Regions from separate parts of the Mesorhizobium sp. WSM4310 genome, predicted to be linked through region 1. Evidence: predicted binding sites of a transcription regulator. Region 1 holds the regulator's gene; each other region holds the start of a gene.
What was found. The regulator PhoB, encoded in region 1, activates phosphate uptake and scavenging genes when phosphate is short. The targets are predictions, from matches to a motif close to TGTCATNNANCTGTCAT.
Positions count from the first base shown of each region.

Region 2: FJV80_RS20730 (PhoX family phosphatase) is a predicted target of PhoB. The motif match lies at 2,068-2,084, and genes of this name have one in related genera.
Region 3: ppk2 (polyphosphate kinase 2) is a predicted target of PhoB. The motif match lies at 2,044-2,060, and genes of this name have one in related genera.

Region 1 is NZ_VFTA01000047.1:1,015-5,192, reverse strand. It holds gene pstB (phosphate ABC transporter ATP-binding protein PstB) at 1-681, shown strand, start outside; gene phoU (phosphate signaling complex protein PhoU) at 707-1,414, shown strand; gene phoB (phosphate regulon transcriptional regulator PhoB) at 1,434-2,123, shown strand; gene FJV80_RS30875 (hypothetical protein) at 2,212-2,475, opposite strand; gene FJV80_RS30870 (ROK family protein) at 2,565-3,809, opposite strand; gene xylF (D-xylose ABC transporter substrate-binding protein) at 4,083-4,178, shown strand, end outside.
Region 2 is NZ_VFTA01000019.1:117,696-121,873, forward strand. It holds gene FJV80_RS20715 (sensor histidine kinase) at 1-567, shown strand, start outside; gene FJV80_RS20720 (response regulator transcription factor) at 564-1,226, shown strand; gene FJV80_RS20725 (hypothetical protein) at 1,358-1,873, opposite strand; gene FJV80_RS20730 (PhoX family phosphatase) at 2,147-4,150, shown strand.
Region 3 is NZ_VFTA01000008.1:18,413-22,590, reverse strand. It holds gene FJV80_RS11170 (glycosyl transferase family 90) at 1-839, shown strand, start outside; gene FJV80_RS11165 (aldo/keto reductase) at 843-1,886, opposite strand; gene ppk2 (polyphosphate kinase 2) at 2,168-3,088, shown strand; gene FJV80_RS11155 (dihydrofolate reductase family protein) at 3,228-3,875, opposite strand.

The DNA.
Region 1 (4,178 bases):
TCGCTGCCCGAGCGCAGCGTCACCGCCTTCATCGGCCCGTCGGGTTGCGGAAAGTCGACGCTGCTGCGCGTCTTCAACCGCATCTACGAGCTTTATCCCAAGCAGACCGCCGAGGGCCAGGTGCTGCTCGACGGCCAGAACGTTCTCGACCGCTCGCAGGACCTCAACCTGCTGCGCACCAAGATCGGCATGGTGTTCCAGAAGCCGACGCCGTTCCCGATGTCGATCTACGAGAACATCGCTTTCGGCGTCAGGCTCTACGAGAAGATCAGCAAGGCCGAGATGGACGGCCGCGTCGAGCAGGCGCTCAAGCGCGCGGCACTGTGGACCGAGGTCAAGGACAAGCTCAATGCTAGCGGCCTCAGCCTGTCGGGCGGCCAGCAGCAGCGGCTGTGCATCGCCCGCACCGTGGCGGTGAAGCCAGAAGTCATCCTGCTCGACGAGCCTGCCTCGGCGCTCGACCCGCTGTCGACCGCCAAGATCGAGGAGCTGATCGACGAGCTGCAGGCCGACTACACGATCGTCATCGTCACCCACAACATGCAGCAGGCGGCGCGCGTCTCGAAGCAGACCGCCTTCATGTATCTGGGCGAACTGGTCGAATTCGACCGCACCGAGAAGATCTTCACGTCGCCCCGCGAGAAGCGCACGCAAGACTACATAACCGGCCGCTTCGGCTGATCGCACGCATACGAGGACCAGGATCATGGCCGAACACACAGTCGCAGCCTTCGACGAGGATCTCGGACAGATCAGCAGGCTGATCAGCGACATGGGCGATCTCGCCGGCTCGATGGTCGGCGGCGCCACCAAGGCGCTGCTGAACTCCGACAATGCGCTCGCCCAGCGCGTCGTCTCCGACGACGCCATCATGGATGCGCGCCAGCGCGAACTCGACGACCGCGCCATCACGCTGATCGCCAAGCGCCAGCCGATGGCCGATGATCTGCGCCATGTCGTCGGCTCGATCCGCATGGCCGGCGATCTCGAACGCATTGGCGACCTTGCCAAGAACATCGCCAAGCGCGTCGGCACTGTCGGCCTCAGCGCCACGCCGCGCGACCTCTCGCATTCCATCGACGCCATGGCGCAGCTGGTGCTGATCCAGGTGCAGGGCGTGATCGAGGAGTATGCGGCGCGCGATGCCGCGGCACTGGCGAAGCTGCGCGCCGACGATGAGCGCATCGACGTCAAATACACCTCCGTCTTCCGCGAACTGCTGACCTATATGATGGAGGATCCGCGCAACATCACGGCTTGCACGCATCTGTTGTTCTGCGCCAAGAATCTCGAACGCATCGGCGACCACGTGACCAACATCGCCGAGAATGCGTACTATGTCCTGACCGGTACGCAGCTGCCCGCCAACCGTCCAAAACAGGACGAGACGGCGATGTCGGCGCCGGCGGCCTGAGCGCAGGGGTAACCAACCGATGATCGCACCACGCATCATGGTGGTGGAGGACGAGGAGCCGCTCGGCGTGCTCCTCCGCTACAATCTGGAATCGGAGGGTTACCAGGTCGAGGTGGTGACACGCGGCGACGAAGCCGAAATCCGCCTGCAGGAGAACGTGCCCGACCTGCTCGTGCTCGACTGGATGGTGCCGGCGGTATCCGGCATCGAACTCTGCCGGCGATTGCGGATGCGGCCCGAGACCGAGCGGCTGCCGATCATCATGCTGACCGCGCGGGGCGAGGAAAGCGACCGTGTACGCGGGCTTTCCACCGGCGCCGACGACTATCTGGTCAAGCCGTTCTCGACGCCGGAATTCATGGCCCGCATCAAGGCGCTGCTGCGCCGCGCCAAGCCGGAAGTGCTGTCCAGCGTGCTCAAGGTCGGCGATATCGTGCTCGACCGTGAATCGCACCGGGTCTACCGCAAGAAGAGCGAGATCCGGCTCGGGCCGACCGAATTCCGCCTGCTCGAATTCATGATGCGCCATCCTGGCCGCGTGTTCTCGCGCAGCCAGCTGCTCGACAATGTCTGGGGCGAGACGATCTACATCGACGAGCGTACCGTGGACGTGCATGTCGGCCGGTTGCGCAAGGCGGTCAACAATGGTCGCATGCCGGATGTCATCCGTACCATTCGTGGGGCGGGCTACGCGATCCGGGAAGACTAGAGCTTGCCTCATCCCGATAAAATCGGGATGAGGCTCCAAGATCGAAACTCCAATCAGCAGGTAGTCGCCAATGCCGTGAAGAGGGTGATCAGCGGACTTCGACTTCTCCCAACAGATGTTGCCGCCTCATCTCCTCTTCGACCCATACAGCAACGCGCTGGAGCTTTGAATGTTTGATGTCTCGAATGATCAGCTGCGTAGTGGCCGCGTCGACCTCGCCGATAATAATTTCGCCCCAGCCGTTGGTTCGCAGGAAGCGGTAGACGTCCTCGCCGAAGTTGCGAACACGATGGACGAGGCCGTAAAACTCGGCCTGATCTATGTTGAAGTTGATCACCAACGAACGGGACATCAGCAGATCATACAGGCAGACACATTGCCAATTGATGTCGCAACGGGCCGAACGCGGTCGTTCAGAATGATCGAGTTTCGCCCTGACCGTCAGGCAACGTTCTTTCCGGCACCCGTTCTTGCCTGCACGCCCGGCGCGAAAATCTCCTGGTCGACGAAGGTCAGCGCGCGCATGGCGCAACCTTCGCGGATCAGCGGCAGTTCGTTCGGTTCGGTGTCGAAGGAGATCGATTCCGAGTGCTGACCACCGGCGGTCTGGGCGATCGCCTCGCGCAATGCCGGCTCGATCAGATCGAAGGCGGCGGCGCTGACGCCGACCATGGCAACGGGCGCCGGATCGATCAGCGCGAACAGGCTGCCGAGGCCGTAACCCAGTGCCTCGCCGGCCTTGCGATAGGCTTCGCGCTCGGGCCCGTCCCGTTCCCGTGCCGTCGCGGCCAGCGCCCGCATCTGCGCGTCGCTGACATCGGCCACCGGCTCGGTGTCCTCGCCGAGCTGCCTGGCATTGCGCCAGATGGCGTAATTGCCGGCATAGGCCTCGACACAGCCGCGCCGCCCGCAGCGGCAGAGCGCGCCGCCGGGCCGATGGATCATGTGGCCGAACTCGCCGCCCGAGGAATGGGTGCCGGTGAACAGCTCGCCCTTCAGCACCAGCCCCATGCCGATGCCGTGCGAAAGCAGGATGGCGATGAAGTCGTCGCGGTAGCGCTCGGGATCGCGCCTGCGCAGCGCCACCGCCATCATGTTGCAGTCGTTTTCCATGGTGGCGGGGATGCCGAACTCGGCTTCGAGTATGTCGGCGAAGGCGATGTCGGTCTGCGGCGTGATCGGCGACCACAGCATCGCCCGGGCCTCGGTATCGGTGATGCCCTGGATCGCCAACGCGATGCGGGCGACGCTGCGCACGTCAATGTCGGGATCCTCGAGGCGCCGCCTTACGATGGCCACGCATTCGCCGATCAGCGCCTCGCGCGACATGGTCAGCGTGTCCAGCCGGCGCTGTTCTTCCGATATCACCTGGCCGGCATAGTCGATGACTGCGACCGACAGGAAATTCAGCGACAGCACCACGGTCATCACAGCCGCGGCCTCCGGAGTGAGGCCGAGGCCGACCTGCGGCCTGCCGCGTTTCAGCGCGCCGGCCTCGCTCGGCTTGCCCTCGGCCAGGATGCCTTCGCCGATCAGGTCTGAGGAAATCGCCGATATGGTCGAATGGCTGAGGCCGGTGGTCGCGGCGATCTCGGTGCGTGAGGGCCGGCCAGCCTGGCGCACGGCCGCGATCACCATCGCGCGGTTGCGCCGGCGCAGATCGTCGTGGCGGATTCCGACCGACATGTTTTTTCACATCCTCCCGGTCGCCGCGGTTCTTCCGGCCTCCCTCGAACGCTGCCGGCGACACGGTCAAATACTGGCAGAAGCGGCCGGTGCTGTCATTTATTTATTGCGAAGCTCGAAAAAAATTCAGAGGGACATCAAAATCCATCAGAATCGTTGTTGACAGCGTTCCGGTGTTGGATCAGTGTTTTTTCGAGGCTCGAAAAAATAGGGCCTCTGTGCCGGCCTTAGGGCCAGTTTGGTCGCGCCATACGCGGCGCAGGGAGGAATATCATGAAGAGATTCACGGCCGCCATCCTGGCGGGTGTCGCCATGTCGCTGACGCTTGCGTCGGTCGCGCAGGCGAAAGACAAGGTCATCGGCGTTTCG
Region 2 (4,178 bases), on a different contig from region 1:
GGACCGGCGCAGCTCGTGGCCCTGGCGGCGCTGCGCATGGACAGCCCGGTATTTTCCGGCGACGGCCATTGGGGCGAAAACCGCGCGACCGAGGTCGCGATGATCCGCAAGACGCTGGAGGATGCGATGCGCGAAATTCGCGGTATCTGCACCGGTCTCGTCTTGCCGCAGATCGAAACGGCCGCGGCAACGGACATATTGCGGATGGCGGTCGACGAACATCAGCACCGGACGGGAACGTCCGTGTTGCTCACGCTGCCCAGGCATTTGCCTGATCTCGGCACTTCCGAAAAGATCAGCATCTATCGTTTCGTGCAGGAAGGGCTGAACAATGCCTATCGCCACGGGCGGGCCAAGGATCAGACGGTGCGGGCCGGGATGAAGAATGGCAGGCTTTTTGTCGAAGTGTCCGATAGCGGGCCGGGTTTCGATCCGGCGCGGGTCGATGGGTTGGGGCTCGCCGGCCTCAGGGAGCGGGTCGAAAGCATTGGCGGCCAGTTCGAGACCTTGACCGGAGCGCAAGGCACGCGATTGGTGATCAGTCTTTCGATCGAGGAGCAAGCATGATTGGCGCTATCCGCATCGCTATTGTCGACGATCATCCGCTGTTTCGTGAAGGCGTGACGCGCAGCCTGTCGGAGATCGGAGGTTTCGAGATCGTCGGCGAAGGCGCGACAGCGCAGGATGCCGAACGCATCGCCTCGACGGTGCAGCCTGACATTTTGCTGCTCGACATCTCCATGCCGGGCGGCGGCCTGTCCGCGGTTGCCAGCATCCTTGCCGACCATCCCGCCCAGAAGATCGTCATGCTGACGGTTTCGGAGACCAATGCCGATGTAACCACGGCGCTGAACGCAGGCGTGCAGGGCTATATCCTCAAGGGCGTCGGATCTCGCGCGCTCGCCGACATCCTGCGCAATGTGGCAGCCGGCGAGGGTTACCTTACGCCGACGCTGTCGGCACGGCTGCTTTCCGATCTCCAGTCCCCGCAATCCGCCGACGGCGTGGCGGACCGGTTGCGGCAACTGACCGAACGGCAGGCGGAAATCCTGCGGCTGGTGGCGGAGGGGCTCAGCAACAAGGAGGTTGCCTTGCGCCTGGAGCTGCAGGAGAAGACGGTCAAGCACCACATGACCGGGGTGCTGTCCAAACTCAATGTGCGAAACCGCACTGAAGCGGCTCTCATGGTGCGTGAGTTCCGCGACCGGGACAGAAGTCGCTCCTAGAGCAATTCCAGGAAAAGTGTGAAACGGTTTTCCGTCCGGAATTGCGGCAAAACCAAAGCGCTGGAGCAATTCCAGGAATAGTGTGAACGGTTTTCCCGGGCAAAGCGCTGGCCGTTGCCTGCTGGCCAGTTTCACAAGGCTTTCAGACGGCTGACATCGGCCGGCGTGGCCCGGCGGTCGATGATCGTGCGACCCAGCGCATCCTTCATTCTGAAGCGCCCGTTCTCGATCTTTTCGGTGATGCCGTCGGGATGTGTGACCGTGATCTTGTTGCCGCTCACCTCGACCTTGTCACCGGTCGTACCGTTGACATGGCTGGCGCCTTTGGTGCTCTGACCCTTGCCGGACGCCGAGTTGTCACCGCTGCCATCCGTTGCGGAATTGCCGCCGTTTGCATTTCCGTTGCCGCCGCTGTTACCGCCACTACCGCCGCCACTGTTGCCGCCGTTACCGCCGCCGCCATTGCCGCCGTTACCGCCGTTACCGCCGCCGTTGCCGCCATTACCGTTGCCGGCCTGTGCTGATGCGGCGTCGATCCCGGGGGCGGAGCCGTGCAGGGCAATTCGATAGGGAACGATGGTCAGCGCCAGAGCCGCCGCCGAAACGAGCGTCAGCCGGCGGCACCGGGCCGTGATCGATCCGTGCATCCTGATCTCCGTCGATTGAGCCGGCGCGCCCACCCCAACGTTGCAACCAGCAACTTCGCCGAAAGATGTATTGGCCGGAAGCGACCTCCGACCGTTGCGTTTGTCCTCCAGGACTTTTGCAAGCGCAAGATTGGACCAAAGTCCGAGGTCCGCGCGAGCAAGTCGCCTCGCCCCGAGCCTTCGGGCCTGTATGATGTCACGAAAATGTGATCGGCCCGGCGTAGGAGTCGAACAGGCAACAAGCTCCAGCCACTCCAAAGCCAGAGGCCCTTCGTGACCGAACATCGCTCCCCCGACGCCCGATTCCGCACCAGCCTGCTCGAGGAAAACGAAGGACCGGCCACCAATCCCACCGACAACCGCACCATGGGCGAGATCATCGCCGCGCGGTTCTCGCGCCGGGGATTCCTGAAGGGATCGCTCGCCGTCTCGGCGATCGCCGCGACCGTCGGCCCGCTAGCCATGATCGCCGCCGACGATGCCCGCGCCGCGGAAGGCTCCGCTTTCAAATTCGACGAGCTCGAGGCCGGCATCGACGACAGGCATCATGTCGCGCCGGGCTACGACGCCGACGTGCTGTTGCGCTGGGGCGATCCGCTGTTTGCCGATTCGCCGGAGTTCGACCCGACGAAACAGTCGGCCGAGGCGCAGGCCAGGCAGTTCGGCTACAACAACGACTATGTCGGCTACATCGCGATCGACGGCTCGGCCGAACACGGCCTGCTCGTCGTCAACCACGAATACACCAACCCGCATCTGATGTTTCCGGGCATCGTTGCGATCGTCGAGAAGGACGGGAAGAAGAAGGCCGAGGTGGCGCCGCTCGTGAAGGAGCAGGTCGATGTCGAGATGGCGGCGCATGGCGGCACCATCGTCGAGATCCGCAAGGAGGGCCGCAAATGGCAAGTGGTGCGCGACGGCAAGCTCAACCGCCGCATCACCGCCACCACCGACATGGCGCTGTCGGGCCCGGTCGCCGGCCATGACCGCGTCAAGACCAATGCCGACCCGTCCGGCACGAAAGTGTTCGGCACTTTCAACAACTGCGCCGGCGGCGTCACCCCTTGGGGCACCTATGTGATGGCCGAGGAGAACATCCACGGCTATTTCTCCGGCGAATTGCCCGAGGGCCACAAGGAAGCCGCCAACTACAAGCGGCTCGGCATTCCGGAAGGCGCCTATGAGTGGGGCGCGCATTACGACCGCTTCAACCTCGCCAAGGAGCCGAACGAACCCAATCGCTTCGGCTGGATCGTCGAGGTCGACGTCAACGATCCGGCATCGACGCCGAGGAAGCGCACCGCCATGGGCCGCTTCAAGCATGAGGGCGCCGAATCCATCGTCGCCAAGGACGGCCGCGTCGTCTTCTATCTCGGCGACGACGAGCGCTTCGACTATGTCTACAAATTCGTCACCAAGGGCACGTTCAGCGCCAACGACCATGCCGCCAACAAAGACCTGCTCGACGAGGGCACGCTGCATGTCGCCAAATTCGCCGAGGACGGCACGGTGGACTGGCTGCCGATCGTCTTCGGCCAAGGGCCGCTGACCGCCGAGAACGGCTTCGCCGGCCAAGCCGACGTGCTGATCGAGACGCGGCGCGCCGCCGATCTGCTCGGCGCCACCAAGATGGACCGGCCAGAGGACATCCAGCCCAATGGTGTCAACGGCAAGGTCTATGTCATGCTGACCAACAATTCGAAGCGCAAGCCCGATCAGGTCGATGCCGCCAATCCGCGTGCCGAGAATGCCTTCGGCCACATTATAGAGATCACCGAGACCGATGGCGATTTCACGGCCGCCAAGGGCAAATGGGAAGTGCTTTTGAAATGCGGCGATCCGTCGGTTGCCGATGTCGGCGCCACCTTCTCGACGGCGACGACGGCCCATGGTTGGTTCGGCATGCCCGACAATTGCGCGGTCGATTCGGCCGGGCGCCTGTGGGTCGCTACCGACGGCCAGGGCCCGAAGGTCACCGGCCGCACCGATGGCCTGTGGGCGGTCGACACGGAGGGGGCCGCGCGGGCAACCTCGAAACTGTTCTTCCGCGTGCCGATCGGCGCGGAAATGTGCGGCCCGCTGTTTGCGCCTGACGACCAGACCGCCTTCGTCGCCGTCCAGCATCCGGGCGATGGCGGCGAGGATTGGGAAGGTTTTGGCCGGCCGTCCTACTATGAGGATCCGTCGACGCGCTGGCCGGACTTCAAGCCCGAAATGCCGGTGCGGCCGTCGGTCGTCGCCATCACCAGGCAAGGCGGCGGCAAAATCGCGGTGTGATATCAGGCCTGCGAACCTCGAGGGAGGG
Region 3 (4,178 bases), on a different contig from region 1:
TGAACTACTACAACAAGCTGCAGGACGGTTTCGCGCCAAGCGCCAATGCGGTGCGCATCAGCAAACTGCCGTTCACGCCGACCATGTACTATTACGACCTGAAGGAATTCGCCCGCTATTTCGATCCCGGATTGCTCATCGACGTCGAATTCGGCGACGTCAGGGACGTGCCGAAGGTGCCGACGATCGTCAAGGATAGGCCGATTCGTGATGACGACCAGAACGCGGTCATCATGAAGCTCGACAAATTCCGTCACTTCCAGATGCCGGCTGACACCATCTCGTTCGCCGACAAGTTGCCTATGGTGGTCTGGCGCGGTGATCTCAACAATCCGATCAGGACACGGTTTCTGCAAGCGGTGCGCGACCTGCCATTCTGCGATGCCGGCTCGCACAAGCCGAACGCACCGGCCGAATACGCCAAGCCCTTTCTCAGCATCAGCCAGCACCAGCGCTACCGCTACATCGTCTCGCTCGAGGGCAATGACGTGGCGACCAACCTCAAATGGATCTTGAGCTCGAAGTCGCTTTGCCTGATGCCGCCGCCGACATACGAGACATGGTTCGCGGAGCGCCAGCTCGAGGCCAATGTCCACTATGTGCCGCTCGATCCGGATTTCGCCGATCTCGACGAAAAGGTGCGCCATTTCGAACGACATCCGGCGCAGGCAGAGCGCATCATTGCCGCGGCCAATGCCTATTGCCGGAAATTCTCCAATGAGCGAGACGAGCAGGCGATCTCCCTGCTCGTGCTCTACAAATACTTCGTGCTCAGCGGCCAGATCGAGCCCGATCCCGAGCTCTGGCGCTTCATCGAGGGCAAGCGCGCCTCCGCCTGATGGTCAGATGACGCTGCGGTCGAGAACCGTGTCGGCAGGGCCGAAGCGATCCTTGGCCGTCAATTGCTGGTGCCAATAGGGGTAGAGCACGGGCGGCCGGCTGACCGCGTCGAGGCGCTGGCGTTCCTCAGGGCTGAGCGCCAGGCTTGCGGCCGCGAGATTGTCCTTGAGCTGGGCATCGTTGCGGGCGCCGATCACCAGCGAGGAGACAGCGGGACGGCCGAGTAGCCAGGCCAGCGCCACCTGCGCGGCCGATACGCCGCGAGCCTTGCCGATCTCGACCAGCACATCGACGATCCGCCAGAGCCGGTCCTCGTCGCGGATCGGCGGCTCGGACCAGCCGGCGAGTTGCCGTGCGGTCGGGCTGTCGCGGTGGTATTTGCCGGACAGCAGGCCGCCGGCGAGCGGGCTCCAGACCAGCACGCCCAGCCCCTGGTCGACCGAGATCGGCAGCAGTTCATATTCCGCCTCGCGTGCCTCCAGCGTGTAGTGGATTTGCTGGGTGACGAAGCGCTGCTGGTGACGGCTGTCGCTGACGGACAGCGCCTTCATCACCTGCCAGCCGGACCAGTTGGAGCAGCCGATATAGCGCACCTTGCCCTGGTTGACCAAAGTGTCGAGCGCCGCGACCGTTTCCTCGACCGGGGTAAGCCCGTCCCACTGGTGGACGAAATAGATGTCGATGACATCGGTCTTCAGCCGCTTCAGGCTCTTCTCGCATTCGCGAATCAGGTGGTGGCGCGACAGGCCTTCGTCGTTCGGTCCACTGCCGATCCGCATGCGCGCCTTGGAGGCAATCAGCACGTCGTTCCTGCGCTTGCCGCCGAGTGCCTCGCCGATGATCTCCTCCGACAGGCCGTTGGAGTAGACATTGGCCGTGTCGATGAGATTGATGCCGGCATCGATGCACATGTCGATCATGCGCTTGGCTTCGCCAAGATCGCTGTTGCCGACCGCGGCGAAGGGCCCGGTGCCGCCGAAGGTCATGGTGCCCAAAGTCAGTGTCGAAACCTTCAGGCCGGAACGGCCAAGGATGCGGTATTCCATGTCAGTCCTCGCGATTGCGTTAAATGGGGGCGGGGCCAAAGGGCAGCCCGGAATGCGACAGAGGATTTGTAAGACAATTCGGCCGGCTTGTCGCCATGCCATGGCGATGGATCGATTGGACATGGCGGACACCGCTGCGGCCGCTATAGCGTCCGGCTGCAATAAAACCGTCACTGCCGCTCTATATTGAAGTCGGCTCAGGTGTTTCCCTTCCAGGCCGCTAGCCAGCAATTTGGGGCGCCGTATGGGAACCGACAGGGCTTGCAAGCGGAGCAGTGCAAATGACTGAGCAAAGACAGAATTCTCCCGCCAAGGATTGGCTCGAAGCCGAGCTCGCCGACACGCTCGACGAAGACTATGAGCTCGAAATGTCGGAGCCGGCGCTGTCGATGGAGATCGCCAAGATCTACAAGAACGCGCATCCGCCTTCGATCGACCGCATGCAATATTTTCGCGACCTGATCACCTTGCAGTCCGAACTGATCAAGCTGCAGTCCTGGGTCGCCTATTATAAGAAGAAGCTGGTGGTGATTTTCGAGGGCCGTGACTCCGCGGGCAAGGGTGGCGTCATCAAGCGCATAACCCAGCGGCTCAACCCGCGCATCTGCCGTGTCGTGGCGCTGCCGGCGCCGACCGAGCGCGAGAAGTCGCAATGGTATTTCCAGCGCTATGTCCCGCATCTGCCGGCGGGCGGCGAGATCGTGCTGTTCGACCGCTCCTGGTACAACCGCTCCGGCGTCGAGCGGGTGATGGGCTTTGCCGATGCCGGCCAGGTCGAGGAATTCTTCCGCGACGTTCCCGAGTTCGAGCGGATGCTGGTGCGCTCCGGCATCACCGTGGTCAAATACTGGTTCTCGATCACCGACGAGGAGCAGCAGATGCGCTTCCTGATGCGCATCCATGACCCGATGAAGCAGTGGAAACTGTCGCCGATGGATCTGCAGTCGCGCGTGCGCTGGGAGCAGTACACCAAGGCCAAGGAAGAGACCTTCGCCCGCACCAACATTCCCGAGGCGCCCTGGTTCATCGTCGAGGGCAATGACAAAAAGCGGGCGCGGCTGAACTGCATCGATCATCTGCTCAAGCAGATGCCGTATGAAGAGGTGCCGCACGAGGAGATCACGCTGCCGGAACGCGTCTTCAACCCAGAATACGAGCGCCAGACGCTGCCGCGCGAGCTCTACGTGCCGGAGAAGTATTGAGCACCTTTTCCTTCTCCCCGTTTCACGGGGAGAAGGTGCCCGAAGGGCGGATGAGGGGCGGCGCTGACTTCGATCGTTGGCGTTGCGCAGCCAAACCTGTTCTGATGAAATTGCCGCTGGCGGGGAGAAAGCGCTGTAACTACGCCCGCTTGATCACCACATGCGTGGCAAGCGCCGTCGCCACCTGCTCGGTGCATTGATAGCCAAGCCTCAACATATCCAGGCCGGCGAAGAGGTGCTCGCCCTTGCCAAGCAACACCGGCGAGATTGCCAGATGCATCTGGTCGATCAAGCTCTCCTGCAGATATTGCCGGATGGTGGCGACCCCGCCGCCGATCCGCACATCCTTGCCGCCCGCCGCGGCCTTCGCCTGCTCGAGCGCCGAATGGATGCCGTCGGTCACAAAATAAAAGGTCGTGCCGCCTTCCATCGTGATGGGTGCCCGCGCGTGGTGCGTCAGCACGAACACCGGCACATGGTAGGGCGGGTTGTCGCCCCACCAGCCCTTCCAGCTGTCGTCAGGCCATTCGCCGCGGATCGGCCCGAACATGTTGCGGCCGAGGATCCAGGCGCCGACATTTTCGAAACTGCGCGCCGCGAACGCCTCGTTGATATCGGTGGTGCCGCCCTCTTGCCCGAGCACCATCTCACGGAAGGTGCGGGTGTCGATAAACCACTTGTGCAAGGATTCCCCGCCGATGCCGAGCGGATTTTGCAGATCCTGATCGGGGCCGGCGCCATAGCCGTCGAGCGATAGGGTGAATGCGTTGACACGCAGCATGGACATGAAAGCCTCCTCGATAACCAGTTGCGTTTTGCAATCGGTTGTTGTTTAGCAAACCAATTGCAAATTGCAAGCGCTATTTTCTAAGGGGAAAAAGACACATACCCGGATCTCGCCTCCAAGCGATGTCCCTATCGTTTCGTGACGATCGATTCGGATCACAACCGGCCGCTGGGACGGCCGCCGATCGCCCGACGGGTGAAGCGGGTCAGGACGTATCCTGGAGGCGTTCGCCATGCCTCCTGGCGACGTGCGGGCTGCCGGCCGTCTCCGGCCGTGCGGCTATCATAGCCGGGGCTGCCGGTT